DNA from 3 places in the Alkalimonas mucilaginosa genome. Region 2 is predicted to be linked to each of the others. Evidence: riboswitches for the same ligand, from Rfam matches in the RefSeq annotation. Region 2 holds a riboswitch; each other region holds the start of a gene.

Region 1 (10,335 bases), on a different contig from region 2:
TGCCTGGCCAGAAAGCGGCATCCTTCCCACAATACCCATTCGCCAATACTGACAATCATACCAGTGCTCTCAGCGACCGGGATAAAGCGACCGGGCGGTACTAACGTCTGGTCTGGCAGCCGCCAACGGAGCAGTGCCTCGTACCCCACCACACTATTGGTTTGTAAATCAATTTTTGGTTGGTAGTGCAACAGAAACTGATGATCGCGTATGGCTTCACGCAGCTGATTTTCCAGCTCCAATCGATCTTTGGCCGCATCTTTTAGATCCTGACTGAAGAAGTGAAACGTATTTTTCCCGCGTGCTTTGGCTTCATACATAGCCAAATCAGCGTGTTTAAGCAACAGCTCTTCTTCCATCGCATCCTCAGGAGCCATAGTAATGCCAATACTGGCACTGATAGCTACCTCACGCGAGCCCAGCTTCACTGGCGCACTAAAGGAGTGTTGTAAGTTTTCTGCTATCAGTGCGGCCTGTTCGCGGTTTTCAATGCCACTTAAGATCACCGCAAACTCATCTCCACCCAAGCGGGCAATGGTGTCTTCTTCCCGTAAGCGGCCGATCAAGCGCTTCGCCACTTGCTGTAACAACTCATCACCGGCATCGTGACCAAGCGTATCATTGATTAACTTAAACTCATCCAAATCGAAGTACAGCAAAGCAAAGGCATAGTGACCACGCTGCGACATCGCCAAAGCCTTACGCAGTTGTTCTCGGAAATACCCCCGGTTCGCCAGCCCCGTTAGCACATCATAGTAAGCCAGCTGTTCCATCTTTTGCTGGCTTTCTTTGATAAAGGAAATATCCTGCAGAGCACAGACGTAATTAGTGACACTGCCTTTCTCGTCCCGGATTGGCGCTATTGCCATCGACATCCAATAATGCTGGGCCTGATGCGCTAACAAGATGTCACCACGCCAGTGATGGCGTGATAATATCGTTTGCTGAATATCCTCCCGGGCAAACTCCATCTCTGAGGCGATAAAATCAGTGATCAGCTTCCCTTCCGCCTCCGCAGGTTGCAGCAACAGTAAGTCTTCAAGAAAAGGGTTTAAGTATTCAATCTGCAATTGCGCATTGGTCAGCACAATACCAGAGCTGGAGAATGCGACTGCTTTCGTCAACTTTTTAGTGGAACGTTCGGCTTGTTCCTTTTCAGCAATGCGGGTATTTAAACCAGCCAACAATTCACTGATTTCATCGGACATCGCCTCTACGGCCCGATTAAGTACCCCTATTTCATCGCGGCTCTGATCCAGTTTTAATGTATGGTAGCCTCCGCGCCCCAGCCGTTGTACAGCTTCAGACAGCCGATTTAGCCGGGTCAGCACCAAACGATAAATAAAAAACTGCAACAACACTGCGACAAGCAATGCAATGAATACAAAAAGTACCATGACTTTGGAGTGAATGCTCTGAAGCACCTGAAAGACATCATCTTTTTCTCGATATACCGTTATAAACCAGTCCAATCGTTCAACGGAAGCTGCATGCAACAAATACCGCTCCGTACTGGCACTGGCAAACTGCTTGCGCTCTGGTTCTGCCAAAAACTGCTGCTTAAATGCAAGTAAATCAGGATCGGACAATGCCATGTCTTGCAGCAAAGTATTCATGCGAGCGTCCTGATCCGGTTGATGGCCCGGAGCCAGCAGTAAATTACCAGAGCGTTCAAACACCAACAATTTGTGCTGCCTGGCCAGCAATGCCACCAAGGCTAAATCGTCAAAGAGATCATCCAGCACATAGTCGGCCCCGGTAACCCCAACAAACACATCATCAATATAAACTGGGACAATCAGGCTGGTCATCCACCGCTGCCAAATGGCATCAAAATAAACCGGTGTCCAACGCGGGATCCTGGCAGGGTTGTGCTCGGGAGTGGCCAGGTTAAAAAAAACATCCTGATGGAAATTGTGTTCCGCATCAATCTCCAGTGCCCAATCGGCGGGTGAGATCCGAATAAAGTGATCGTAGCTAATAAAATAAAAATTAAAGAAATCTTGCCGCATCATGGTCGCAATGGCTTCCCAACTACCCGCCGTAGCGACAAACCAATGCTCTGCAGAAGTACCGACCTGCTGTCGGGATAAAAAAGCGCCGGAATCCGAGTACGGGTCCCTGACCCGGATGGCGCCATCATCCTGTGGCGCAGGCGCTGCGGCAGCAGGCGTATGTGCAGCCATTAATGACCGGCTAAAGAGCTGATTGGCAACCAGCGCTTTCTTTTCTTTTTGGCGAATGAGCTGCTCGATATGTTCTGCAGTACGATGCGCCAGCAGCGATAAGCTAGCCTGCTCTTGCTCCAACACTACAGCCCGCTGCAAATAAAGCACGCCCCAAAGTACCAGCCCCCCGGCACCTAAGGTACACAGAAAGACCAGCAGTGCCAGTTTCATACTCAATGAGCGTAGCCCGGTGGGTTTTTGGAAGTGCAGTTCTTTCACTACGAAGTGCCTGTGGTTGTTATCACTAATGGCCTAAACACTGGTTACGCTTTGAGCATACCATAAGATACTACACTTTTAGCGGCAAGTCCTTTAGTATGCCAACAGGACAAGACAACAGGAGTCACCATGAAAAAAAACCTGCTTTCAATTGCCTTACTCTGTTCTGGCGTAATGCTGAGCCAACCAGCTTTGGCCAATGCCTTTGAGAATGGCGAAGATGCTGTGACTTACCGTCAGGCAGCTTTCCAGATGATTCGATTTAATTTAGTCGATATCAATGAGATGTTTCGAGGCAATGTGCCTTACGATGTCGAGCGGGTACAGCGTAGAGCTGAAGCGCTGGCTACGTTAACGCAACTGCCTTGGGAAGCTTTTACTATCCCGGGAGCCGATCATGCCAGCGGCAAGGTTAAAGCCGCCTTGTGGCAAAACCTGGATGACTTTAATCAGCGCGGAGAGAAGTTTGCTGCCGATGCTGCAGCGCTGCATGAAGCTGCACAAGGTGGTGAGCGTCGGGCTATTCAAGGAGCCTTCCGTGAGTTTGCCAACAACTGCAAAGCTTGCCACGACAACTATCGGGCCGATTAAGCCTGGCTTGAGCAGCAGGGGCCTATGGCCCCTTTGACCTCTGCCCCTTTGATTAGTACGACAAGATCCGGATCAAGTCCGCCCCTTGCCACCAATAAAATGCCAGGCAAAAAAGCAAAACCAACCCAAAGAAGCTCCACCCCGTTTTCGGTGCCGGCACCTTCAGCTCGTCGGGAGCACTCAACTTGCCATGCAGCATCCCCATAATGACGTTATGATGACGCCAGCTATGCCAGATAGCAGCAACGATATGCACCAGCACTGCTATCAGTAAAATATCAATCCCAAGCTTGTGCCATCGGGTGGCCAAAGACACCATGTCGCTTGAGACATAACGCACCAGAGGGCCATCGGTAAAAATGTGATCGGTCGTCATCAGGCCCGAGACAAACTGTAACAACACCAATAGCAGCAAAGCGAAAATCATGTACGACGAAGCCGGGTTGTGCCCCATGACAGGTTCTGGCTGCCGTAAATAACGGATGGCTTTGAGCGGATTAGCCGCAAACTGGCTGAAACGGGCACTTTGGCTGCCATAAAATCCCCAACAAATTCGCGCCAACAATACTGCGGCCAGGGTATATGCCAGCAATTGGTGCCACTCCATCAATCCCTCGGTGCCGGTATACCAAAGCCCGGCCAACAGTGCTACTTGGCTCCAATGGAAAAAGCGCACCGCAGGATCCCACACTTTCTTCATAACCTTCATGCATAACTCCTGAATGTTACCCAATGGATTGCTAATTATGGCTGGATAGATACTCGCTAATGGCCACCCACTCAGTAAATGGGTTTGCAGCACAACCAACAACCTTGTGCCTGCGATTCTAGCATAAGCCATTAGTTGGCCACAGGATCACAAAAGAATATCAAACAAAGATACAACCGACAGCTATTTATTAGTTGACTTTAGCCATCCAGACTGATAAAAAAACCAGATGAAACGACGCACATTCAACACTTTCTTTTTTAGCTTCTTTACCACCCAATCCGGGAGGTAGTGTTGCGCGCGTGCTGAACACCTAAAACCTCCCACCATGGGAGGTTTTTTTTTGCCACCAAACACCGACACACTAATGCAACGAGGATGATCCGTGATGGAACTTACCGAAGTACGACAACAAATCCAACAGACTGATCAGGAGTTGCTGCAACTGCTGGCCAAACGACGCAAACTGGCTCTTGCGGTTGCTGAGGCAAAAATCAGCCAGAACAAACCCATTCGTGATCAACAGCGTGAGGAAGAGTTACTGCTGCGACTGATCGAGAGTGGCAAAACAATGGAGCTGGATGCACATTACGTCACCCGTTTATTTCATGTGATTATTGAAGACTCTGTACTGCAACAACAAGCCAAACTGCAGGGGGAGCTGCGGGGTATGCAAGGACCATCCGTCAAGGTTGCTTATCTGGGAGGTCAGGGTTCATACAGCTACTGGGCAACACAAAAATACTTTACCCGCCGTGCTGAGCAGATTATCGATATTGGCTGCGACAGCTTTAATGAGATCATCAAAGCGGTTGAAACCGGCCATGCCGATTATGCCGTACTACCGATAGAAAATACCTCTTCCGGCAGCATTAATGAGGTTTATGATCTGCTGCAACACACCCGTTTATCCATTGTTGGTGAGCTGACCCACCCGATAGATCACTGTGTACTGGGCCTGCCCGGCGCAGCCCTCAACCAAATCCGGCAAATCTGTGCTCACCCTCAGGTGATTGCTCAGTGCAGCCAGTTTTTGTTAGGCCTGACCAACATCAAGGTAGAGTATTGCGACAGCTCCTCCGATGCCTTTCAGCGGGTGCAGCAAAAACAGGACCCGACCATCGTAGCGATTGGTGGTGAAGCTGGTGGTAAAATCTATGGCCTGGAGGTACTGGCCCGGGATCTGGCCAATCAAAAAGACAATGTCAGTCGCTTTATCGTGGTCGCCCGTAAAGCCATCAGTGTGGCCAAGGCTATACCCGCCAAAACCACCTTTATTATGTTTACCGGCCAACAACCCGGTGCTTTGGTAGACGCCTTAACGGTATTAAAACGCCACGGCATCAGCATGGCTAAGTTAGAGTCACGGCCAATTCCGGGCAATCCATGGGAAGAAATGTTTTATGTCGATGTACTGGCCAATGCAGGCGACTACGCCATGACCCGGGCACTGGAAGAGCTAAACCGCATCACTAAATTTATTAAAGTACTTGGCTGCTACCCAAGTGAAGATATACAGCCAACTGAAGTACCGGCTTAGCACACAAAAAGAAGGCGCCACTCGGGCGCCTTCTATAAAACAGGGGGTGCCTACTTAGCTGTTAGCACGGGCACGAATGGATTCAATCACTGGCGAGCCAGAAAAGCCGTTGCTTTCTGCCCACTCAATATCACCAGAATTAGCAACCTGGCTGCCTGGTAACTGACGGATAATAAAGTCCGCAGTGTCGTTGGCATTGTGACGAATAGCATGACGCACCAGCGGCAAGCCATCACATACGATACCATCATAAACGTTGCGCAAGCGCAGACGGTGATCGCTAAGGGTTTTGCGTAAATCGTTACGGCTATCTGCTGCAACGTAGGAGCAAATAGACAGGGCAAGTTGTTGATCGGCCTGAGCCTGTGAGCTGAACACACCAGTGGCTGCAAGAACAGACGCTAAAGCTACAAATTTCAATTTCATTTTCTGGCTCCAAAAACAGTAATTAGTCAGAATCCATTCATCTTTGAATGGTGATTAGCTTGTGCTTGCGAAAGGTCGATATGACTACTGCTGTTTGCAGTTCACATTAAGGTCAGGACGACGCTTAATGGCAGCCCAGCTATCATGGGAAACGATGTTTCCTTTAGACCTGAAGCTTTGCGTGATCACCCTTTCGGATGTCTTGCCTTTCGAAGTGTGCACATAGTAACCAGTTCAAACGACTTTGGCAATAGCGTCATAAAAATTTCATCGTTTAAATAAGTGAACCGGTCGAACCGGTTAAAGACTTATTTGCTGGCCCTGTGAGGCTATCTCAACCTGGAGCCCGCGCTGGATCATTTCCTGCTGCAAGGCCTGTTGCGCTTTACTCTCACCGTGTACCAACCAGAATTTTGGCTGACCACCAATGGCCTCAGCCCACTGCAACAACTCACTTTGGCCAGCATGGGCAGAAAAGCCCCCTATGGTGTGGACTTTGGCTTTAACCACAATATCTTGGCCAAACAGCTTAATACGCTGCTCACCATCCACCAGCCGGCGTCCTAAAGTGCCTTGCGCCTGAAAGCCAACAAAAATCAGATGGTTCGAGTTCTTCCACAGATTGTGTTTGAAATGATGCACAATACGACCGCCATTGCACATCCCACTGCCAGCAATGATGATAGCCCCTTGTTTAAAGCGGTTAATGGCCATCGAGTCTTCCACTGTTTCCGATAGCTTCAGGATCGGTAAAAACGACGCCAGATCGCGCACGTTCTGCTGTTTTAAAACCCGGGTATCGTCAGGATCCATACTGTGGAAAAAGCGGTCGTAAATTTCAGTGATGCTAATGGCCATCGGACTGTCCAAAAACACAACTTTTTGTTTCAATTTACCCTGATGATACAACACCCCCAGGTAGTACAAGATTTCTTGCGAGCGGCCCAGTGCAAAAGCCGGAATATAAACATTACCGCCGGCCTCGTAGGCGGCATCCAGTGCCGCAGCAAACTCCGCGACGGTGTGCTCCACATCCTGATGATTGCGATCGCCATAGGTACTTTCCATCAGCACCACATCCGCATGCTCAATCTGCGCCGGATCGTGCATCAACACCGTAGCAGGATTTCCCAAATCACCGGAAAACACCAGATGCCGCATGCCTTGCCGGCCCTTCAACCAGAGCTGGACAATGGCCGAGCCCAGAATATGGCCTGCATCGTTAAACTCCAGCTCCATGCCGGGCATTGGTACCAACCGCTTGTTGTAGGGCTGAGGTTCGCATAAAGCCACTACCCGTTCAGCATCGCTTAACTGCATCACCGGCTGTATCTCTTTTTTTCCTGCCCTGGCTGCTCGTTTATTCTTCCATTCCAGATCTTTTAAATACAAATGTACTGAATCTTTTAACAACACAGGCAGTAACTCAGCGGTACCTTTGGTACAGTAAATTTTGCCATGAAAACCTTTGGCGACCAGCAAAGGCAATAAGCCACTGTGGTCAATATGAGCATGCGACAAAATCACCGCATCAATATCTTTGGGTCGGAACTGAAAACGGAATTTGTGCCACTCGCGTATCTGATCGCCCCCCTGCACCATACCGCAATCAAGCAGTATCTTTTTATCGTTTAATTCCAGTAAATAACAGGAGCCGGTGACTTGGCCAGCCCCTCCGATAAAGGTAAGTTGCGCATTAACTGGCATCGAGCTCTCCTATTTCTGTCGCTGTGCTCACGGCCTCTTGCTGCCGCTCATAGTATTGCTGGATCTGGGCAACCCCCAGCATGGCCTTGGTCAGGTGATGATCAAAACGACGCAGCTCAGCCAATCGTAACAACCACTCCCCCCCATGACCACTGTGCAAGGCTGCACTTAATTGCGCAGGGGCCACCAGTTGCTGTTTCTCCGCAGTACGCCAACGGCTAATCTCGCGATACAAGGCTGAAATCTGGCCTGTTCCGGCCGGTAAATCCAGCGCAGCTAACTGACGCCAGAATTCGGCTTCCAGCCGGATCCCGGCGCGATCATGTTCAAAGCGATGCTCCAGTTGCGGCAGCATTTGCAGCAAAAGCTCTACCCTCAGCTGGCTTTTCGCTAAAGCATTCAACAAATCGGACTCAGCAGATTGCAGCGGTTGTTGACCTAACTGGCTACTGAATCGGGCAATGGTGCGCTGCGACTGACGCAACTCATCCAATACCGACTGCTCCATCGGTTTATGATCCATACTGCCAGCCAAGCGACAAAACTGCTGCAACACATGCTGCTGCTCCATGGTCAATGTTTTAAGCGCCAGTGCCGGGATCGCCAGACTGGACTGATCCAACATCCGCAACCGATTGCTCGGCTCTCGACGAAAACGCCCATTTAACCACAACACCAGCCGGTCACTGATCGGCCACATCAGCAGTACCCCAAGCACGTTGAATAAGGTGTGAAACAAGGCCAGACTAAAAGCCGCATGGTGCACATCAAATAGCAACTGCTGCAACCACAATAACAACCACAGCAAAGGCTGCAGTAACATCAGCGCAACCACGGCAGTTATTACATTAAAAATCACATGCAACATCGCCAGCCGTTTGGCCTTGGCTGTTGCCGCCAGAGCAGAAAGAATAGCGGTCGAGGTAGTGCCCAGGTTAGAGCCAATGACAAAAGCAGCCCCCAGACTAAGGGGTACCACCCCACTGGCAACGGCGGTGATCACCAAAGCAATCACCGCCGCCGAAGCTTGCATCACAGTGGTTAGCAAAGCGCCAATCACCACAGCCAACAAGAGCCCAAGCCAACCAATATCTACCAACCAGCCAAATTCGATATTGACAAAAGCTGCATCAAAACTGTCTTTCAACAGGCCGATGCCCAAAAACATCAAACCAAAGCCGGCCAAGCCCTGGCCACTGCCTTGCCAGCTTCGCTGCTTAACAAAAGATTTCAGCAAAATACCAATGCCAATCAGCGGCAGGGCCAGCGCTTCTATTTTAAATTGCAGGCCAACCAAAGCAACGAACCAACCGGTAAAGGAAGTGCCCACATTGCTGCCATAAATCACATAAGCAGCATTGCGCAGTGATAGCAGGTTGGCGTTAACAAAACCAATGGTGGTGACAGTCACCGCAGTAGATGATTGCACCGCAACTGTGGCCCCCGTACCTATCAGCAAGCCATGCAACGGCTTGCCGGTCCAGCGTTGTAAGCCCGTCACCAGATTATTGCCAGCAGCTTTTTTCAGGCCGAGTGTCATCCACTCCATGCCAAGCAAAATAAGGCCCAGGGCGCCGAGCGCCATTAATCCATCGGTCATCATCTGGCTGCTAAAATTCCTCTACGGTAACACTGCGTCATTGTGACATAGTTCAATGCCAGTTAATCTTAGTTTAAATCAAAGCAGGTCGCACTTTTTACTGCACCGGACCGCTTAAAAAACAACCACTTATTCCGGAGGAATTATGTCCAACAACCACCACAATGCATTGCACCGGCGCCATTTCAACAGTGCACAAGACTCGGTGGATGCGATTAACCAATTGCAGGATCATGCATCCTATCGACTGGCTTTTGCGGATCATAGCTTTTTACTGCAGGATGAGCTACGCCATGTCCGATTGCAATTGGAGTATTTAAAACCACAGTTGGTGCTGGAGCAACACGGCATTGATGCCACCTTGGTTGTATTCGGTAGTGCCCGCTTCCTGGCTCCGGAAGCAGCCAAAGCAGCATTGGAGCAGGCAGAAATCGCGCTGGAGAAAATGCCGGAAGATCACCATCTTCAGCAGAAAGTTCAACAAGCTAAACGACATCTGGTAAATAGCCGCTATTATCAGGCATCGCGTGATTTTGCTTACCTGGTGGCAGAGCACAGTCAGCGTAAGCCAGAAGAAAAGTTAACCATTATCAGTGGTGGTGGCCCTGGTATTATGGAGGCTGCTAACCGAGGCGCAATGGAAGCAGGCAGTGCCAGCATTGGTCTGAACATTGTGCTACCGAAAGAGCAACACCCCAACCCTTACATTACACCAGAGTTTTGCTTTCAGTTTCACTACTTTGCTATTCGTAAAATGCACTTTTTACAGCGTGCCCGCGCTCTGGTGGCTTTTCCGGGCGGCTTTGGCACCCTGGATGAATTGTTTGAAACCCTGACCCTGCTACAAACCAAAAAAGCCGAAGCAGTGCCAGTGGTGTTGTACGATGAAACTTTTTGGCGACAACTGATCAATTTTGATCTGCTGGTAGAGACCGGGGTGATCAGTGCCAGTGATCTGGCACTAATCAGCTTTGTCGATACACCGCAACAAGCCTGGCAAGTGATCCGTGATTTTTATCAGTTGGCAAACATCTAAGCTTTGTGCAGCTAACTTCTGCCATCGGTTGCCTTTTGCAGCAATTGCCGGCTTTCATCCAGAAACTGACCAGCCAGTTCACCAAAGAAGGCTTTGCCTTTTGTGAACTCCGCCATCAGCGCCGCTTTATCGGCGCTTTGCACCAGGCCAAGTACCTGCGAAAAGCGCTGCAGATAACGCTCAAGCAATTCTGATGTTTGGGCTGACGACAGCATAATATCAGCATATAGCTCGGCATTTTGTGCAAACAAACGGCCGATCATGGCCAGCTCCAACCGG
Region 2 (10,335 bases):
TTGTCTCAATCTTCTTACATCCATATTCGCAATGGCAAAAGACCGATAGAACATAGCCGCTTTAATGAGTCTTTTGTGTTGCAGGCATCCACTTCACCGCTCTACAGCCTCTTTGCCTCCAATGAGGTGGGAGCTGCGATGATGCAAGGTGATAGTGGCTACAGCCTTACCCAAGATGCGATTAGGGAAGCCGTAGACTTCCGTCAGGCTCTGGCTCGTGCAGAGCGTGAGTTTAAACAAAAAGGGGATTGGTTTTTTAGTAGTTGGAATGCACCACAGATCAAAGACCATAAAAGTGGCAGCCTGGTTGATTTTGCCGATGCAGATCCAGATCAATTGTGCAGCGACCCTGCCTGTTGGGTATTGGAACCAGGTGCCAGTTGGCATGGTTTCTCTGGTTTGAGCAAAGGCTGGTGTTTGCTCGACCCCATCAAAGCAGGTATTTTGGTGCCAGGTATGGCAGACAACGGCACTCTAAGCGAACATGGCATTCCGGCGGCAGTGGTGAGTGCCTATCTGTATCAAAACAATATTATTCCATCCAGAACCACTGACTTTATGGTGCTGTGCCTGTTCAGTATTGGCATTACCAAAGGGAAATGGGGGACATTGCTAAATGTACTGCTGTCATTTAAACGCCACTACGATGCCAACACCGATCTGGCGCACGCCTTACCAAAGCTGCTTGCTCAGGCGCCAGAGCGTTATCAGGGCATGGGGCTTAAAGATCTATGCAACGAAATGTTCGCCTATATGCGCGCCAGCCAGATGGATGCGTTGCAGGCAGCAGCCTTTGATCAATTGCCAGCAATTGCCATGACACCTCGGGCCGCTTTTCAGCGCTTACAACAAGATGAAGCCGAGCTATTAACACTGGAGCAAGCCGCCAACCGGATCACCGCAGTCGGTATCATGCCATACCCACCAGGCATCCCCATCGTAATGCCAGGCGAAAACCTCGGCCCGATAGATGGCCCCTGGCTGCAATACATTCAGTCACTTCAAAACTGGGGCAACACCTTCCCAGGTTTTGAAAAAGAAGTAGAGGGTGCTGTGCACAAAGATGGCCAATACCACTTTTGGTGCCTGCCCTGAGCGTCATTCACCTGCAGCCCTGGTGATAAACCGGGGCTTGGTACTTTATTCGGTATTACTTTACAGGTCTGACCATTATCTGTACAATCCGCGCCTCATCCTGGCAAGTCAGCTGAAAAGCTGAACACGCAAAGTCATGGGCCTAACGGAACTGAATTCCTATGGCAGCCAGACTGCACCTCTTCAAGCATTGGCTTGCCTCGATGGAAATTGCACTGTGTTAACAGCTGGATTGCCAAAGCACAGTGGTACAATCAACTACCGGGGTAGACATTCAACATGGTATCAAAGATCAAACAACTCAGCCTGGCTGTGCTACTGGCAGCAACCGCTTCAGCCGCACAGGCAGATGTTCGTTTCAATGGTTTTGCCTCCATCAAAGCAGGCAGCACATTATCAAGTTCAGATAACTTGTATGGTTATGATAAAGAAGTCGACTTTAAAAATGAGTCACTTTTTGCACTGCAGGTGCAGGCCGACTTAGCCGACCGTTTGTCAGTAACCGCTCAATTGATGGGCCGTGGTGCCAACGACTTCAAAGCAGAATTTGAGTGGGCTTATTTAACTTATGAGCTGAATCAGCAGACGCGGATCAATGCTGGCCGTCTGCGGACCCCCTTTTACCGCTACTCCGATTTCATGGATGTTGGTTATGCCTATGATTGGGCCCGGGTTCCTAACTCGGTCTACAACTTGGATTTTAATAATCTGGAAGGCGTTTCATTGGTACGTTTTGGTCAATTGGGTACGGTTGACTCCACCTTACAATTCATCCTGGGCAGCTACAGCGGCACCACCAACATGACTCCGGTGCCATTCGATGCCAATATCGACCGGGTGGCAGGGGCTACCTGGGAACTGACACAAGGCAATTTCAGCGCCAGACTTGCTTATTTAACCGGTAAATTAACCATGGTGGATCAGGATGGCGAACTGTCCGGTTTGCTGAACCTGCTGGAGCAGTCTGGTTTTGCTGACACCGCCAGCCAAATCCGCATTGATGATGCCCGCAGTGCTTTTATGGGTCTAGCACTTGGCTACGACAATGGCAGTCTGGTCTTGAGTGGTGAAATCGTCCGTGCCCGTACCAAAGATACCGTGATCCCAACGCAGAATGGTTTTTACCTGTCAGCTGGCTATCGCATCAACAGCTACACACCTTTTGTTAGCTTTGAGCGTCGTGATAACGAAGGACGGTCTGAAATTTACCAGGCGATGGCCGAAGGCAACCCGCTCCGCCCTTTCGTTGCTGAGACCGTGGAATACTTCACCATCCAGCGCGATACCTGGAATATCGGCAGCCGTTACGATTTCCATCCATCTGCCGCACTGAAGATGCAGTTTAGCTCGCAGAAAAATAAAGTGGCCGATCGCCGTGATCAGTTGCTGACCGTCGGCATTGATTTGGTATTTTAAGGAGCCATCGCTATGAAAAAAACTCTGATTGCTGCATTCGCTCTGGTTTCCACGCTGTGTTCAGCCGAGATTGCTATTATCGCCCACCCGGCAGCGGCCGATGTCAGCCTGGAAGAAGTGTCTCGCATTTATATGGGACGCGCTGGTAGCCTGATGCCAGTTAACCTGCCAGAGAACCATGCCCTGCGTGATCAGTTCGAGCAGGAAGCTCTGGGTCGCAGCCCGGCACAAATGAAAGCTTACTGGTCTCGCCTGGTCTTTACCGGCAAAGGCCGCCCACCGGTAGAGGTCGACTCAGTCGCTGCTAAAATTGAGTTTGTTGCAGCCAATCCAAATAGCCTGGGTTATATCCCTGCCAGTGACGTGACGGATCAGGTACGAGTGATTGCTACCATCGCCAACTAAGGCGCTGCTTTACTGATTAAAAATGCCGGCTTCAAGCCGGCATTTTTATTGGGTTAAAGCCCCTATCACACCAAAGCAAAGCCACTGGCCCGCTGCACACGCTGCGCTATGGTACTGGCCAGCACAGCATCATTATCGTAAATCAGGGTAAACCTTGTTTTGGCCCGGGTGATACCGGTATAAAGCAGCTCACGGGTCAGCACCGGACTACTGCTCGCCGGCAACAGCAAGGCAGTATGGCCAAACTCTGAACCCTGTGATTTATGCACCGTCATGGCAAACACCGTTTCGACGCTGTGCAACCGGCTGGGCAACACCCAGCGAATGCCGCCTTCCCCATCCGAAAACGCTACCCGCAGTACCATGCTATCTTGCTCCTGCATGGCTAAACAGACACCAATATCGCCATTCATCAGCTGCAGGTGATAATCGTTGCGGGTCATCAGCACCGGCCGACCCGGATACCAGGCCTGGCCCTGCGGCTTGATCAGATCATGCCGGGCCAGTAGCTGCTCGATGCGGGTATTCAGTCCTTGCACGCCCCAATCCCCTTCGCGCACAGCGCCAAGCAGTTGGAAGTCGCGTTGCAATGCCAAAATCTGCAGTGCAGCCTGGTTACGCTGCACTGGCTCGGCTGCAGGATCAAACTCAGCCACGGCGGTTAAATACGGCCGGTAGCCGGTCAGCAGCAACGCCTTCAGGGCATCACCAAAAGACGTTGCTGCAAAAGTGGATGCCGTGGTCCGGGCTACTGCTCCGACCGATGTGGACATACTTTGCTGCAGCAACTGTACCGGGCTGTCCTGCTTAGCGGCTATCGCTTTGATAACCGCTATTGCAGAACGGGCATTTTCAGAAGGATCCATGGCCGCAGCAGCTTCAACCTCAGTAGCAGTACCGCCACGATTGACCAGGCTGGCCAACTGATGAATAGCCCCCCCTTCTTTAAAGCGATAACTGTGGCGCAGCATCGCAGTAACCTGTGCCAGCGCCGGGGCATCCTCTGTTGCCACAAACTGCTCTGGCACCCTGGCTGCGCACAAGTCTTGCAAATAGGCCGCTATGTCTGGCCGGTAGTTGCCGGCTTCGGCAAAACGACACAAGTCCCCCAGCACCGAACCCGCTTCCACCGACGCCAGCTGATCCTTGTCGCCCAACAAATACAAGCGGCAATTGGCTGGCAAGGCCTGCACCAGCGCCGCCATCAGTTCTACATCCACCATCGATGCTTCATCCACCACCACCACATCGGCGGCCAACGGGTTCTGCCGCTGATGCTTAAAGTGCCGGCTGTCTGGCCGGGCGCCAAGCAGGCGATGCACGGTTTGTACCTGAGTCGGCAACCAGGCTTTTAGCTGCTCAGGCTCTGGCAGCGGCAAAGCGCTCACATCCAGCTGCTGCAAACTCTGGGCAATGGACTCATTCAGGCGGGCAGCGGCTTTACCGGTGGGGGCGGCCAGCAGGATCTGCAGTGGTTTTTGCTGCCCGGTCAGCTGAATCCCCTGCAGCAGTGCCAGCAGCTTGATCACCGTAGTGGTTTTGCCGGTGCCGGGCCCACCGGTAATAATGGCAAAACGACTGCGCAGCGCTAAAGCACAGGCGGCCATCTGCCAGTCAAAAGGCATTGCACGCTTATGCTGTGGGAAAAGCCCCTGCAACAAGGCCCCGACAGAAGCTACGGCCAGCTCCGGCACGGCTTGCATACGGCGGGTTATTTCACGGCCAATCAACTGCTCGTACTGCCAGTAACGGCGCATGTACAACAGCGGCTGATGAGCAGTGCCTGCCAGTACAAAAGGAGCACTACCCGCCAGTACCAAGGGAGCATTGGAAGATGCTTGCTGATCGTGCAACTGGCAGCTTACCAGGCTGGAGCCTTGCAACACCTGTAGCCAATCCTGCATGCGGTAAGCGCTCAGGTACTGTTTTAAGCCGGCATCGGCCTGCTGCCAGAGTTCACTGCGCCCGGGCTGGGTCTGAATAGAGCCCTGCGCCTGATTAGTGCCTTGCGCCAGGGTAGCAGCGATATCCAGACAAACATGGCCGCGACCATTGGCCTCACTGCACAGCAAAATGGCCAGCAGCTCCAATTCGGTCAGCTCTGGCAATTGCCGGTAAAAAAACTGGGCCAGCATCCAGTCAAGCTTACGGATAAGCCCGGCCTGACTCCAGGCTTGCGCTTGCTGCAATAACCTAGCCCCATTTGAAGTTTCGCTCTGTGCTGTCATGTTCGGTGCTGTCATGCTCTGTGTTGTCATGCAAAGCCCTCCGTCACCGCATCGCTCTGCTGCCACAGGGCATCAGTCATGGCTTCCCCCTGAAACAGTGCATCCAGCTGCTCTATCAATGCCCGCTCTGGCCGGTACTGCCATAGTCCGTGCTGGTTGGGCTCGGCAGCACCACGCACAAACCAGTACCAGGCGCCGCCGATATGGCGATCGTAATCGTAATCCGCTAACCGGCTTTGCAATAAACGATGCAGCGCCAGGACGTACAGCACCAACTGCATATCGTAGCGATGGTTTAGGATCGCCTGCTGCATCGCCTGTAGGTGGTAACTGCTATCCTCATCCCCCAGGCTGTTGGTTTTCCAGTCCAGCACAAAGTAGCGCCCCTGATGCTCAACCACCATATCGATAAAGCCTTTCACCATACCGTTTAGTTGCTCCGGCTCGGCCTGTGGCCGCGCCTCCCCTGGCAGCACAAAGTGCTGGATCAGCCGATCCAGCTGACAACTGCTGACCTGTTCACTGGGCAATAAAAATTCCAGCTCCACCGCTATCTGCGCTGGGGTTAATGCCATCAGTTGCAGCGGCAGCTCGCCCGCCTCCACTGGCACTGACTGCTGCAAAAAACTCCCCAGCCAGTCACTCAGAGCCTCAGCAGCCTCTGCCAGCCCCAGAGCCTGGCAACGGCTTTGCAGCTCCACCAGCCGCCCCGCAGCATCCTGCACCGCAGCAGCAAAACCAGACCAGCTGCGGCCATCGCTATCCAGATAACGATGCGCAGCTGCCCATTCCAGTAAAGCGTGAATAAAGGTGCCAAAGGCCGCTCCTTTGGGCAGCTGATGCATCAGCTGTGATGAGACGGTCGAGACAGTTGGGCGCAGGGAGCTCGCTGTATTCCCGGTTATTCCGGCGCTGTCTGCTGCATACAGCTCGGCTTGCAGCGCCGCTTTGGCATCGTCAGGCTCGCTTACATCGGTTGCTGCCGCGCGGCTTTCCTGCGTATGGTGCTCATGGGCATGAAAACGAATGGCCGAGTAACTGGCTATCCACCAGCGCTGATAAGGTGGTAGCTGTGGGCAAGCGGCCGGCTCCAGCAGTGGCAGCGCCTCTGTAGGCTGATAAGGCTCAGTGTCAACCTCTGGCTCCAGCTGCAGCAGGACGCCCTCCCTAGGGAGATCCTGCAACTGCTGCTGCAACTCGGCTGGTTGCTGGTAAGGCGTATCCCCGTTGAACAAATAGCCAAAAGCGCCCTGATGGTTTTGCATTTTTTTGCCCTGCAGACAAACAGCCGCGGTGCCAAGCCAGAGGCCATGCCGTGCCCGGGTCAGAGCAACATACAACAGCCGCATATCCTCGCTTAGCCGCTCATCATCGGCTTGTTGCCAGGCAGCAGGAAAGGCCTCTTTGCCGGCCACTTCGGTGCCGCTATAGCCCGCATCCCGGTAAGGGACCTGCCGTACCTTGCCATCGATGGGCCGCCAACCGACCACAAAGGGCAAAAACACCAGCGGGTACTCCAGGCCTTTGGATTTATGAATGGTGATGATTTTGACCAGGGCCGCATCGCTTTCCAACCGGATCACCTGCTCTTCCCCCGGCTCAGCCAAATGCTCGGCCAGGTGGCGGATCAGTGCCTGCTCGCCCTCCAGCTGCACTGCCTGTTGCTGCAGCCAGTCGGCCAGATGCAGCAGGTTGGTCAGTTGCCGCTCGCCCTGTTGCTGACGCAGTAAACGGGCCGGCAGCTGATAATGATCCAGCAATTGACGCAGCATCGCCAGGACGCCCTGGCTGCGCCAGCAGGCCTGCAAGCGCAAAAAACACTGGACCTGGGCTTCCAGCGCCAGTTCATCCTGCTGCCAGGCCATCAGTTGTTGCAACGACAGTCCAAGGCTTGGGGTGGCCAGCGCAGCTTTCACCAGACTTAAATCCATCGGGCTGGCACAGGCCCGCAGCCAGAGCAGCACATCCGCCGCTTCGGCCGTGGCAAACACCGAACCGCGATCAGACAGATACACCGCCGGTACCTGCAGCTTGCTAAGTTCAGCCTTGATCAACTGCGCCTCTTGCTGGCTGCGCACCAGCACCGCAATGTCTTCTGCTGCCAGCGGCCGGCTTTGTTCACCCTCAAAGCGGCAGCGTCCGGCACTGGCGGCATTGAGCAAAAAGGCAATCCGGCTGGCACACTGAGTCGCACTGTACTCACGGTAAGCACCGATACGCCAGGGCTCATCGCCGGCCAGATGCTGAATGTGCAGCGCCGGCAACGGCTTGCCATCCAGCAGCAGTTGCTCGTTGCGACCACTGGCACTGACCGCCGTAAAAGGCAGCGGATTATCGGCACCATGCTCGCTTTTAAAGCGAAAGGCAGCGCGCGGATGGGCTTCAGCCTGCATAAACAGCTGATTGCAGGCATCGACCACCGCCTGGGTAGAGCGAAAGTTGCGGCTTAAACTGTAATGGCGGCCGGCGGTATCCTGCCGTGCCTGCAAGTAGGTATGAATATCGGCACCGCGAAAGCTGTAAATGGCTTGCTTGGGATCACCAATCAGCACCACGGCCGTACGGGTATCGTTGTCGGCAATGCGGTAAATGCGGTTGAAAATACCGTATTGCACCGGATCGGTATCCTGAAACTCGTCAATCAGTGCCACCGGATACGCTGCCCGAATAGCGGCCGCCAATTGGCTGGCGTGCTCACCGGCCTGGGTGGGATCCAGTGCCTGATGCAGCTCGGTCAGTAAGTCGTTAAATCCCAGCTGTGCCTGGCGGTTCAGCCGCCGCTTCAGCTCGCGCCGGCACCAGTAAAGGGCATGGCTTAAAATGCCCTCTTTCAGGCAGATCTGACTCGCATCGTCCTCCTCTGCCTGCTGCTCCAGCAAGTCGGCCAAAGCAGCCATAGCGACAAAGGCCGGGTGATCCGGCTCGGATTCCGGTGCCTGATCTTTTTTCCAGACAAAACGCCCGGTGGCAAAATTGGCCATTTTCTTATCGAAGGCGCGCTGCCCCAGGCTCCACTGCGCCAGCTCGCTTAACATGCGCTGAAACTTATCAGTGGTATTGGAATAATGCCGGGTGGCATTAAAGCGACTTTGCAATGCCAGCAACTGCTGCTCAAGATCCGGCCAGTGTTCAGCCCATAACTTTTGTACTGACTGCTCCAAAGCGGCAAAGGCGGCCTGCTGCGCTTGCTGCTGTTGCCTGGCAGCGATGGCTTCAGTTAGCAATGCCTGCAACTCAGCGTCCTGCTCAAGCTTAAGAGGAGCACCGGCAAATAGCAGCACCGGCTCGGCCTGGCTTAACAGGGAGAACAAGGCTTTACGCAACCGATCCGGGTTCAGATAACACTGCTGCACCACGGCAGCACCATCGGCCGACAAGGGGTAAAAGTGCTGGCGCCAGTAGTCTTTAACCAGGGTATCCAGCAATTCCGTCTGATCGGTTAACAGCTCGCGTTGAAACAAGCCGCGGCTATCAAAGGCATGCTCCGCCAGCATTTTATGGCACCAACCATGAATGGTGGCAATCATGGCTTCATCCATGGCTTCCGCCGCCCGCTTTAAGCGCAAAGCACAAGCTGGCCATTCCTGATCCGGGTAACTCAGTACCAACTGCCACAGCGGATCCGCCGCCGGGGGCTGTTGACGCAGCGCAGACGGGGACTGACGAAACAGGCGGGCCGCTTCCACCAGGCGTTGCCGCACCCGGCTACGGAGTTCCTCTGTCGCCGCTTCGGTAAAGGTCAGCACCAGGATATCTCGTGGCGTGAGCGGCCGGCTGTAGGCTGATGTTTCTGAGTTTTGCTCAGAACTATGTTCAGAACTAGGCTCATAGCTATGCTCAGAGCTAGGCACATCCCCATGGCCCAGCACCAGCCGCACATAGAGCAAGGCCAGCGAAAAGGTCTTGCCGGTGCCGGCACTGGCTTCAATCAGGCGACTGCCATAAAGCGGAAAACGCAGTAAATCCAAATCCTGTGCCTTCATCATTGGCTTCCTCCTAACGCCAGCTGCTGCAACAGTGGTGCATACAGTGCCTCGCCAAGGGCTGCAAAATCGGCATCGGTGCTAAGTTGCTCAAAATCAGGCCAGTAACGTTGCAACAGCGGATAATCGCGCACCTCAGCAGTGATGGCGTAATCGCCCTGAAAGTCGCTGCCTTCGTAACTCTGGATGGCGGCTTTTTCATCGCCGCCGAAAAAGGCCAGCATGGTTTTACAGGCCAGCGGCAAAGGACGTTGCAGCGCTTGCAGGTAAGCATCCAACAACTGATTAAACAGTTGCAAAGCCTGCGCTTGATCAAGCGGCGGCAAGCGAAAAATCGCATCCGGCCCAATCAACAGGGTTTCAACTGCACCGGCCTGCTGTGCCAGCAGATGTGCCGGCCAAAAACGACACAGATGGTAGCTTTTAAGTTGCTGCTTCGCATCAAACAACCGGCTGGGCTGCACCATTAAGCGCAGCAAACGGCCATCCTGATGCTGACGAATATCGCTCAGGCTGTCTTCAAACACCACCGGCAGCGTTTCATCCAGCATCTGCTGCCAGTACAGGGTGTCGCCATAAGGTGCCGATTGCAGTTGCAGCTGTTGCCACTGCTGCAGCAACGGCGCCAGCTGTTGATTTTTTTGCTGCATCAATAAGTCACCAAAGCCACCCATCGGTAAAGCGCCGGCCCGCTGCAAGCGGGTTGTTTCCTGCTGCAGCAGCTGCTCGGTAGTCAGTGGTTGGCCTTGGGACGTACTGCCAGCACTTAGCCCCTGCTCCAGCCGGGCGATCAAGGCCTGATCCAGCACCCAGCCATCCAGGCCACCGGCGGCAAATAGTTCATCGTCACGCTCGCTGTCCGCTTCAAAGCCAGTGTAAATTCCCAGCCGCTTTTGATACAGCACGCGGGCCGGATGCCGTAAAAAACTGGCCAAATCGCTCAGACGAATGTGCGTGGCTTCCAGTGGAAAACCAGGCGGCGCTGTATCCTCTGCCTGAGCCATGCCTGGCTCCAAAGCGGCGCGCCAGTCTTCGGCATAGCTGAACAAGCGCGGGTCCCGCGTCGGCTCAAAGTAACGGCGGCTAAAGGGTTGCAGGGGATGATCGACCGTCAGCTGTTGCAACAGCTTTTGCTCTGGATAGGCTGTTTCCAGATAATCCCGCAATTGCCCAACCAACACGGAAGGCGGTTTTTCGCTGTTATCACG
Region 3 (10,335 bases), on a different contig from region 2:
GCTGACGCTTTTGCAATAACTTTGTCATCGCCAGATTATAGGCCGCCTGCTTATTGCAAGCTTGTTGCTGCCTGGCAACATCCTGCTCTGCCTGCACACTCCGCTGCTGCTGCTGCTCTGTCAGGCCCTGCAAGATATGTTTTAAACCGGATAAGTTCTGCAGGCTTAAACTGCACAGCATCTGCTGATTGGATTCCAGGCTGCCTAAATGCTGTGCCAGTGAATAACTCCGTGCTTGTTCCTGCACCGCCAGTGCCTGCAACTGGCTGTGACGACTTTGCATGACTTTGAAGTTTTCTTGTTGGGTTTCCAGATATTTTTTAAGCATACTTCGCCACCAGAGTTGCCAGCTGTTCTTCAGTTTCTGCCAGTGTGACTTGTTGCTGTAAGCCCTGACACAAAAAATGCTCGATGTCTGGATAGAGGGCTACCGCTTTATCCAGTTCTGCGTCCCGTCCCGCCTGATAAGCCCCTAACGGGAGCAGCTCCCGCACTTCCTGGTAACGGCCATACAAACGCTTCAGGCTGTAACAGTGCTTCAGTTGTTGCTCTGAGACAATATTGGGCATCACCCGGCTGATTGAAGCACCGATATCAATGGCCGGATAATGACCACTCTCAGCCAGCTCCCGGCTTAACACCACATGACCATCCAGAATAGCACGGGCGGCATCGGCAATCGGATCCTGCTGGTCATCCCCCTCGGCCAGTACCGTGTAAATAGCCGTCATGCTGCCAGAGCTGTCGTTGCTGTTACCGGCACGCTCGACCAGTTGAGTAAGCTTGCTAAACACCGAGGGTGGATAGCCCCGGGTAGCAGGTGGCTCGCCAACAGAGAGGGCAATCTCCCGCTGCGCCTGGGCATACCGGGTTAACGAGTCAACCAGCAACAACACATGCAAGCCCTGATCACGAAACCAGGCCGCTAACCGGTGCGCCAGCTCTGCACTGCGCATTCGCAACAATGGCGACTGATCGGCCGGAGCCGCCACCACCACAGCTTTACGCATGCCATCACGGCCCAGACTGTGTTCAATAAAATCCTTAACTTCCCAGCCACGCTCTCCCACCAGGCCAACAATAACCACATCAGCACTGGTAAAGCGTGTCATCATGCCAAGTAATTTACTTTTTCCCACCCCGGAGCCGGCAAATAAACCCAGCCGCTGCCCTTGGCCAACAGTAAACAAGCCATTGATGGCTTTAATACCAACATCCAGTGGTGTGGTGACCCCTTTCTTTTGCATGGGATTCACTGCGGTCAATTGCGCTGTGATAGGCTCACCTTTGTTCAAAGCCGGGCCGGCATCCAGCGGCTGCATCAAGCCATCGACCACACGTCCAAGCAAAGCATGGCTGACTGTGAGTGCCTGATCCTGCATCAACGGCCGTACCCGGGCCCCGGTTGTTAAACCACTGGCATCCGTCAGAGGCATTAAAAAAGCCTGGTCACGATCAAAGCCAACCACTTCCGCTTCGATCCAGTGGCCATGTTGCCCTTCCACCTGGTAACGCTGCCCCAGGGTATACTGACCGCCTGCAACCGTGAGGATCATGCCATTCACCCGCACCAAGGTGCCAAAACTCAGGCTAAGTGGGCCAGGTTGCACCTGTTGTGTTGCTTGCTGTAAGCGCTCAAGCACCGGCATCGGTCCCCCCCAGCAATTGCTGCTGCAGCTGCGGCAACATAGCCGTCAGGCGCTGACGAAAGTCTAGCAGGTGCAACTGCGCCGCCCCCACAAAGACCGCACTGCCGGCGGTGACACTGGGATCAGCCTGCAACTGCACACTGCCCAGGGTGGAGACGTCCAATTGCTGCCATACCAGCATATCCTCTGGTGCCAGCTTCACCGTGTGGATCTGTTCTTTTAACTGCAACAGCGGCAGCAATGACTGCACGGCCTGCAGTAAATGCCTTGGTTGCACACTGAGCTCTGCTTCCAGGGTACTTTCAGCCAGGGTACTGACCAATTCATACAGGGCCTGGGCCAACTGCTGTTCCTGCAGTTGCTGATGCTCTGCCAATTGCTGCTGTAACTGCTGCAATTGCTGTTCGAATTGTTGCCGTAGCGCCCGTACAGCCTGCCTGGATTGTTCATCCACCGTACGCTGTGCCTGCTGCTCAGCCTGGTGTAAAGCCTGCTCTTTTCCTGCATCAATACCCAACAGCTTCCCTTCAGCCAACCCGCGCTCATAGGCCAGTTGCACTTGCTGCTCAATGCTTTGCAGGGATGTATCACGTTGCACACCGGGAAAACGATACAGGTCCGCCATCATTTACCCCAGGGTTGCTTCTTCGTAGAGGCGATAGTCCACTTCACCTTTGGTCATCATTTGCCGGATCATTTGCATTATCTCTGCCCTTGCCGCTTCAACTTTGCTGATGGTTTGTGCTTTGGTGTTTTCAATTTGCTGCCGGTACACCTGAGCCAGCCGCTTTGGCAAGGCCGCCATAATGTTGTTTAGCAGCTCTGCCTCACAGCCTTTGAGCGCAACCACCCATAGTTCATCCGGAATTTCATTGAGCAAATACGCCAATACATCCGCATTTTGCCGCGCCAGCGAGCCAAAGTCGTACATTTTGTCCTGCACCGCTTCCGCCGTTTCTACATTGTGCAGTTTCAGTAAATCCATGATCTCGGCTTTATCCCCGCGGTACCGGTTCATGATTTCGGCTACTTTTTCCACCCCATTTACCCGGGCCCCAACCTGCTCTCCAACGTAAGCAATGCAGGCATCCAGTGTATGGCGTAAATCATCCATCACGTGTTCACTTACTTCGCGTAAACTGGCAATCCGATACAAAATATCGTCATGCTTCGGTTTGGGAAACAGCATAATCACGGCAGATGCCTGCTCGGCTGGTAAAAATGCCAGCAGCAGTGCTTGCATCTGGATATGCTCTTGCTCTAAAAAGCGCGCCAACAGCTCTGCTGGCACCCATTCCAACCGGCGAATATCATCTGCCAGTGCACCGCCATAGATATCATCCAGCATACCCCGCGCCAGCTTGCGCCCGACAGCCCTGTCCAGCGCTCGTTCCAGATAAAGCCGGGAAGCACCACTGACACCACTCTCACTGCGGTAGCAATCAAAGAAGTCCTGCAAAATCAACGCAACATCTTCTTGCGTCACATTGGTGATTTTCGCCATCCGCTCAGACAAAGCCTGGACTTCATGCCGGTTCAGCTTTTTAATGATACCGGCTGCATTTTCTTCGCCCATGCTCAACAATAAAATGGCCGCCCGATCCAGATCGGTGATGCTGCGGCCAGACTCAGATCTTAGTTGATTCAATGCTGACTCCCTGCTCTACCCAATATTTAATCACTGCGGTGACCCGCTCAGACTCTTTGCTGGCTAACAGCTGCATATGAGCAATTTGCTCAGCAAATTCAGAGCCAACCTGTGGCAAGCTAATGACGTTAAAGCCAGGCTGCGGCATATCCCCGCTGTTTGCTTGACGATTGTCTGTCGCACTGTCATTCAGCGAAGCTGCCTGACGGTCAGACAATGCTGCAACCGGCTCATCTTGCGGCAGAGCAGCCGTCGGTTCGGTATCCAGAGGGCGTTGCTTTTTGCCACTGATCAGATGATTGACCAAGGGCCGGACCCCAAACAGAATAAGCGCCAGCGCAATTAAGCTGCCAAACAAGTAACGGGCGTATTCTCTGATCTCCGGCAACTGCCACCAGGGCAAACCCGCCAGTGGGGTGGTCAGGGGCGCTACCGGCATAAAATCAAAACTGGTAATATTGAACTGGTCACCACGCTCGGCCTGAAAGCCGGTCGCAATTTTGACCATCTCACCCAATTGCTGCAGTTGCGCCTCGGTCCAGCCTTCCTCGCCGGCGGCTCCCTGATTCACCAACACCGACACACTCATTGACCGGAGCCTCCCCACTTCATAGCGGGTGTGGGTCACCGCCCGGCCACTCTCAAACTGCCGGCTGCTTTCATTGCGTTCAGAGGTACGCTGATTATTGTCTGCGGCTTGCTGATCGGCCGGCAGGGGTGGCTGATTTGCCAACGCGCCAGGGATCCCCATGGCCAGTTGATCCAGCATGGTATCTGTTTTCACCGACTCGGAGCGAAGCACTGAGGCAGGATCGATGGCTTCACGGGTTTCTTCGACCACACTAAAATCAACATCAGACGACACCTGAATGCGGTAGTTGCCATCGCCTAAAATAGGGAGCAGCATAATGGCAGCACGCTGTTCGATATTGCGTTCCAGCTTCTGCACAAAGGCGAGTTTCTTATCTGTTTCTTTGCCGATTGGGGCATCGTCGTACAAATCACCGGTCAGCAACCGGCCTCGTTGATCCACCACCGATACATTGCGGGGATCCAATCCGGAGACACTCCCAACAATCAGGCTCACAATCGCCTCGACCTGATTACCGCTTAGCTCATAGCCCGGCGCTAAATCCACCATCACCGAAGCTGCGGATTTCTCTTCCTGCCGGCCAACAAACAAACTCCGTTTCGGAATAGCCATATGCACCCGGCTGTTACGAATACCATCCATGGTAATAATGGTACGTGCCAACTCACCTTCCAAGGCATGCTGATACTGCATGGACTCCATAAACTGACTGGTTCCCATCGTGACTTTGTCACCAATAGTCGACAGCCCCTCAGGCATGGCAGCTTTGACACCGCGAGCCGCCAGCATAATGCGCGCATCAGCTAAACGATTTTGTGGCACCATGATATTGCCGGTGTTGGTATCAATACGAAAAGTGACCTTCTCCCGGTCCAGTATTTCCAGAATTCCAGCTTTGTCGTAATGCTCCTGGTTGCCATAGAGCGGCACATAATTCTTGGCGGAAGTCCAAAGAATTAACACAATGGTGGCCGCCACCAGCGTTGCCAGCAAGGCAATGGACGCAATGCTCCGGTCCCCGGCCTGCAACCAGCTGAAACGGCTGGACAGGTTAATAACCTTCTCCCGCAAGTTACTGTCACTGGCAGCCGCTGGCGTGGCTTTTACAATTTCACCTTTCATCACAGTGTCCTTACAATGACATCCGCATCACATCATCGATGCCGCTCAATACTTTATTGCGTACCTGCAGCAACATAGAGAAACTTAAATCCGCTTTTTGGCTCGCAACCATAGCGCCAACCACATCATCGCTGCGACCGGTATCCACAGCCGTCATCAGATCCGCGGCAATATTCTGTTGCTGGTTTACCGCGCGAATGACCTGGGAAAAATCACTGCTGATGCCGCTGTCATTGCGGGCAGGCGCAATGCCTTCATTCCCGGCGACTTGCTGCAACCTGGTCATCATGTCCAGCATCTGGCTTTGACTGTTTACGGGTGAAATCATCATCGTTATCCTTAAGAAGCTAATGCATCAATGTTGACACCATGCTCACGCATGGCAGCTAATTTGTAACGCAGGGCACGGGTGCTCACCCCCAATGCCTGGGCAGTGAGTGTACGGTGACCGTTGAACTTGTTGAGTACATTTAAGATGTAATCAAACTCAGCATTTTTCTTGCTTTGTTTTAACAAACTGGCGCAAATCGCCGCCGCTTGTGGATGGCATTGCGGTAAATTCAGATCGGCAATTTGCAGCTCCATACCACGAGCCATCACCAATGCCCGCTGCATCACATTCTCCAGCTCACGCACATTGCCCGGCCAGTTGTATTGCAGCAGCACATTCGCCGCGTCACGACTTAAGCGATAGTTGCCATTGCCGTATTTTTGAAGAAAGAACTCCGCCAGTGGCAAAATATCGTCCCGCCGCTCACGCAAGGCCGGCCAACTGAGTGGCAACACATCCAGCCGGTAAAATAAATCTTCCCGGAATAAGCCTTGCTCCACCTGGCTGCGCAGATTTTTGTTGCTGGCGGCAATCACGCGAATATCCAGCTTGATGCGATGGTTGCTGCCCAGCCGCTCTACTTCACGCTCCTGCAGTACCCGCAACAGCTTGGCTTGCAGCGCCAGCGGTAGCTCTGAAATTTCATCCAGCAAAATAGTGCCGCCATTGGCGGCTTCAAATTTACCAATCTGCTGGTTTACGGCCCCGGTAAAGGCGCCTTTGTTGTGGCCAAATAACATGGCTTCTAACATATGTTCAGGAATGGCAGCGCAGTTCACCGCAATAAAAGGCTGGTCGGCACGATCTGAAGCCTGATGAATAAAGTTAGCCAAACGCTCTTTACCTGTGCCGGACTCGCCAAGGATCAACACACTGGCTTCTGTTTGCGCGGCCCGGTTGGCCAACTGCAAAATCTGCCGGCTTGCATGCGAAACCGCGACCAGATCTTGTAAGCCCCGGCTCATTGCTGTGGCATTGCGAATGGACGTTTTTAACTGAGACGTAAAAAAAGGCTTCAGTAAATAATCAATTGCGCCGCTTTGTAAGGTATCGGATGCTACTACACTTTGGTCGTTACCCACCATGCTGATAATTTGTGCTGACGGCAGCTTGCGACACACCAGACTGACCAAATCCGGCAACGCCATTTGTGTCATATCGCAATCGATAAACACCAGCGCCGGTTCATAATCATGGCACAAGCTGACGATGTCAGTAACCTGGGCGGTATGCAGCAGTTGATAGCCTTCACTACAGATACATTGGCGGATTTCCGCATCCGGCTGTTGTTGTGCTATCCAAAGGACATAAGCAACATTCATCGAGTAGTAACCTCCTGTTCTGTTCCTGCGCGAATAAGTCGGACGGTAACCCGACTGTTCGTCGCTCCAGACGCGCCTTGGTGATGTAACAATGGGTAGCGATTACCATGGGCCCTCACCTCCAACATGGCGGCTTTGACACCCAGCTCGATCAGCTGTGCAGCCACTTCATCGGCTCTTTCTTTTGATACCAGTCGGTTGGCTAACGAGGTACCCACATCATCACTGTGGCCATCAATCAGAATTTTGTGGACGGATGGATCAAATTGCAGATAACGCACCAGTTGAGCCAACTGCGCCAGCTGTGGTCGGGTGAGAGTACGCTGGCCAGCTTCAAATGGAATGTCGCTATCTCTGGCTTGTTGCCAGGACAGCGGTGCCATCTGTGCGATGCAGCGGCGAAACTGCGCGACAGCTTCCGCGCCACGCACACTGGTGAGTAACAGTGGTTGTACCTGACCCGGAGCACCCAACTCGAACTCCAGCCAATGGCCGGATTGTATCTGTTGCAATAGCGGCAAAGCCGCTGCGATAAAGCTAACCTGCCGGTCGTGGTACAACTCAGCACTGTAAGGATAGGAGCTAGTGGCAACGATGCGCTGCTGCCAGTCTGCAGGCCGGGCCATCACACTGGCCTCGGTTAACGCCTGATGCGGTTGTATCAATTCCAATTCCAGCCGCAGAGAATAACCGGGCTCTACCAGGAAACTTACCTGGCCAAAACCACGAACTTCCTGTTGCATACGGCAATAAAAGGCACTGCCGTGCAACTGCCAGTCAGCCCGTTCCGCCGGTTGCACCAGCACAGGTGCAGGCAGGGCACCAGCTGCGGCAGTGAACCAGAGAGTCAGAAATACCATAGACACATCGTAAACCTTTTAATAAACCACAACGGTCACTGCCAGGCAGCAACACCAAGGTTGAAGAAACTAAAAGGAAAACTGCATAGAAAAGCGCTCTGCTTTGCAGCGGACAGCCGCGCAGACAGAGGCAACCCAGAAGGATGCCGCTAAGCTAATGCAACCCCGCTATCGTAGCGTACACATACGCTGTAGACCGGAGGCTTTGCGTCCTGCCCTTTCGGTGCAGTTTGCCTTTTAATTGTCTTAACATTTTTCATAAACAGCAGTGCTGATTATGAATTGAAACTGAACAAATTAAACGATAACTAAATCAGTACCATAAGGCAAGCATATTTTCTTGCACCATGGTGTTTACTTTTTAAAATCAAAGGCTTATCGCCGTACATTTTTTCACCTATCACAAATACACTGCCGTAACTGTTCGGACCAGAGTAGCTTATGCAAGACATTAATGTTAATAAACCGGTGCCATTTCGCCAGGAAATGCAACCATAGCACCGGGCTGTGACCAGCAGATGACAGCCCACTATTCAGCCTGGCTGACCGTTCAATCACCACTTAACCCAAGGCCCCAATCACGTTAACCCGCACCGTTTCCGGGATTTCATTGTAGGACAACACCGCCAGTGAGTTTTGCGTAAAAGTACGGGCATAACGTGCCAGCAAAGGTCTTAATTGTGGCACCACTACCAGGGCTGGTGTTAAACCTTGCTGCTGCATCTGGCTGCTGATCAGTGGCATATGGCGCTGAAACTGACTGAGCAGATTGGGCGCAACCGGAAAACTATCCAGCGCCACCTTACCCGCCTGCATCGCCTGGTTCAGCGCACTTTGCAGCGTTTGCTCCAGCTTCTCATCCAGCGTATAAGCACTGAGCTCTTCTTTGTCACCACTGATTTGCCGCACCAGCGCCCGCTGCAAAGCGCAGCGCACATCGGACGTGAGCAGAATAGGATCTTTGGTCACCTCGCTGCTGTCGAGCAGGGTGCTGGCAATGCTGAGAATATCACCAAGACTGACCTGTTCACGTAGCAACAGGCGGTATACCTTCAGCTGCACAGTATCACTCAGGGCTTTATCCAGGGCTTCGGCCAGTACTGGTGCTACCGCAGCCAGTCGCTTATTCAGTTGTTTTACATCTTCATACACAAAGAGATCGGCCAAATGCTCTTTAATGACTTTGCCGGCATGGGTGGCGATCACGGTAGCCAGATCCACCACCGAGTACCCCAGGTTCAGAGCTTTCGCCCGGTTGTCAGCTTCAACCCAGACGGCCTCCAGGCCATAGGCCGGATCCCGGGTTATTTCCCCATCCAACTGGCCATAGACTTCACCGGTGTTCAGTGCCAGTAACTGCTGCGGATTTAACCGGCCGGTTGCTAAGGGCACCCCCGCCAGTTTGATACGGTATTCCTGCGGGTTTAACTGCAGGTTATCCCGCACCCGCACTTCGGGTAACAAAAAACCGCTCTGTTCAGACAAGGTTTTACGAATGCCACGCAAGGTCTGCACCAGCTCCTCCCCTTTGTCTTTGTCGGCCAGATAGACCAGTCGAAAGCCCAGCTCAATCGAAATACGATCCACATAAGGGATATCCTCCCAACTAAGCGCTGAAGGGGTTTGCACTATGGTCTCGGTAAATTGCTCCACCTGCGCCAGCTCGCCCTTATCCACCCGCTGCTGCATACGCCAGGCAACATAAATAAGCGGCAAAGCAAAGCCAATAAAAGCCATCCCCGGCATACCGGGGACTAGCCCCAGGATCAGCATAATGCCACCAGTGGTGAACAGTACCCGTGGTGATGCCAGCAGTTGCCGCCCCACTTCATCGGACATTTCGCCTTCATCGTTCATCCGTGTCACGATAATGGCCGCCGCTACGGCCAGCAGTAACGAGGGGATTTGCGCCACTAAGCCGTCACCTATGGTCAGCAAGGCAAAGCGCTGGAAGGCTTCCCCCATGCTCAGACCATGCTGGAAGGCACCAATGCTGATGCCACCAATCAGGTTGATCACCAGAATAATTAAGCCGGCAATGGCATCCCCACGCACAAACTTGGAAGCACCATCCATGGAACCATAGAAATCGGCCTCGCGCGCCACTTCATTGCGTCGCTCTTTTGCCTGCTCCGGGCCGATTAAACCGGCATTTAAGTCGGCATCTATCGCCATCTGCTTGCCGGGTAAGGCATCCAGTGTAAAGCGGGCAGCGACTTCCGAAATCCGCTCGCCCCCTTTGGTGATCACCACAAAGTTAATCACCATCAGAATAACAAACACCACCAGACCGACGACGTAATTGCCGCCAATCACTACTTCACCAAAGGCCTGGATCACCCGACCAGCAACATCAGAGCCTTCATGGCCATGCAACAAAACCACCCTGGTTGACGCAATATTCAAGGTTAGCCGCATCAGGGTAGCCACCAGCAACACAGTTGGAAACACTGAGAAGTCCAGCGGCTTCTTACTGGATACCGCCACCAACAAGACGATCACGGACAGTACAATGTTGAAGGTAAACAATGCATCCAGCATCCAGGCGGGCAATGGCAACACCACCATTGCCAAAATGGCCAGCAGTAGCACCGGTATTGCGGTGTAAGGTTGGGTAAGAGTTCGCCAGTTCACTGTTTAACTACCTCGGACATTCGCTTTATCTAACAAACTTTTCGGGATCTCCAGCGCCGGTAAGGGGGCTGGTTGCTGACCACGGCCATTTTTATATGCCTTTAACTGCATCACATAGGTCAGCACATAGGCGACCGCCGTGTATAAACCTTTCGGGACTTCCTGATCAACCCGGGT

What was found. A riboswitch is a leader RNA that binds a small molecule or an ion and turns the genes downstream of it on or off. The one in region 2 is predicted to bind cyclic di-GMP.
Region 1: another riboswitch for cyclic di-GMP. It lies ahead of QWF21_RS00195 (DUF3718 domain-containing protein); the one in region 2 lies ahead of QWF21_RS16555 (porin).
Region 3: another riboswitch for cyclic di-GMP. It lies ahead of QWF21_RS07340 (OmpA family protein); the one in region 2 lies ahead of QWF21_RS16555 (porin).

What each region holds. Positions count from the first base shown of each region.
Region 1 is NZ_JAUGZK010000001.1:38,823-49,157, reverse strand. It holds gene QWF21_RS00215 (bifunctional diguanylate cyclase/phosphodiesterase) at 1-2,447, opposite strand, end outside; gene QWF21_RS00210 (c-type cytochrome) at 2,577-3,038, shown strand; gene QWF21_RS00205 (cytochrome b/b6 domain-containing protein) at 3,091-3,747, opposite strand; gene QWF21_RS00200 (chorismate mutase) at 4,136-5,287, shown strand; gene QWF21_RS00195 (DUF3718 domain-containing protein) at 5,342-5,713, opposite strand; cyclic di-GMP riboswitch class I at 5,840-5,930, opposite strand; gene QWF21_RS00190 (MBL fold metallo-hydrolase) at 6,014-7,420, opposite strand; gene QWF21_RS00185 (Na/Pi cotransporter family protein) at 7,410-9,020, opposite strand; gene QWF21_RS00180 (LOG family protein) at 9,166-10,056, shown strand; gene tyrA (bifunctional chorismate mutase/prephenate dehydrogenase) at 10,068-10,335, opposite strand, start outside.
Region 2 is NZ_JAUGZK010000017.1:64,538-74,872, forward strand. It holds gene QWF21_RS16550 (Orn/Lys/Arg family decarboxylase) at 1-1,095, shown strand, start outside; cyclic di-GMP riboswitch class I at 1,188-1,276, shown strand; gene QWF21_RS16555 (porin) at 1,375-2,511, shown strand; gene QWF21_RS16560 (type 2 periplasmic-binding domain-containing protein) at 2,524-2,916, shown strand; gene recD (exodeoxyribonuclease V subunit alpha) at 2,982-5,174, opposite strand; gene recB (exodeoxyribonuclease V subunit beta) at 5,171-9,130, opposite strand; gene recC (exodeoxyribonuclease V subunit gamma) at 9,127-10,335, opposite strand, start outside.
Region 3 is NZ_JAUGZK010000004.1:208,815-219,149, reverse strand. It holds gene QWF21_RS07375 (hypothetical protein) at 1-328, opposite strand, end outside; gene QWF21_RS07370 (FliI/YscN family ATPase) at 321-1,643, opposite strand; gene QWF21_RS07365 (FliH/SctL family protein) at 1,636-2,274, opposite strand; gene QWF21_RS07360 (FliG C-terminal domain-containing protein) at 2,278-3,297, opposite strand; gene fliF (flagellar basal-body MS-ring/collar protein FliF) at 3,278-5,011, opposite strand; gene QWF21_RS07350 (flagellar hook-basal body complex protein FliE) at 5,022-5,336, opposite strand; gene QWF21_RS07345 (sigma-54-dependent transcriptional regulator) at 5,351-6,664, opposite strand; gene QWF21_RS07340 (OmpA family protein) at 6,661-7,524, opposite strand; cyclic di-GMP riboswitch class I at 7,680-7,769, opposite strand; gene flhA (flagellar biosynthesis protein FlhA) at 8,086-10,158, opposite strand; gene flhB (flagellar biosynthesis protein FlhB) at 10,162-10,335, opposite strand, start outside.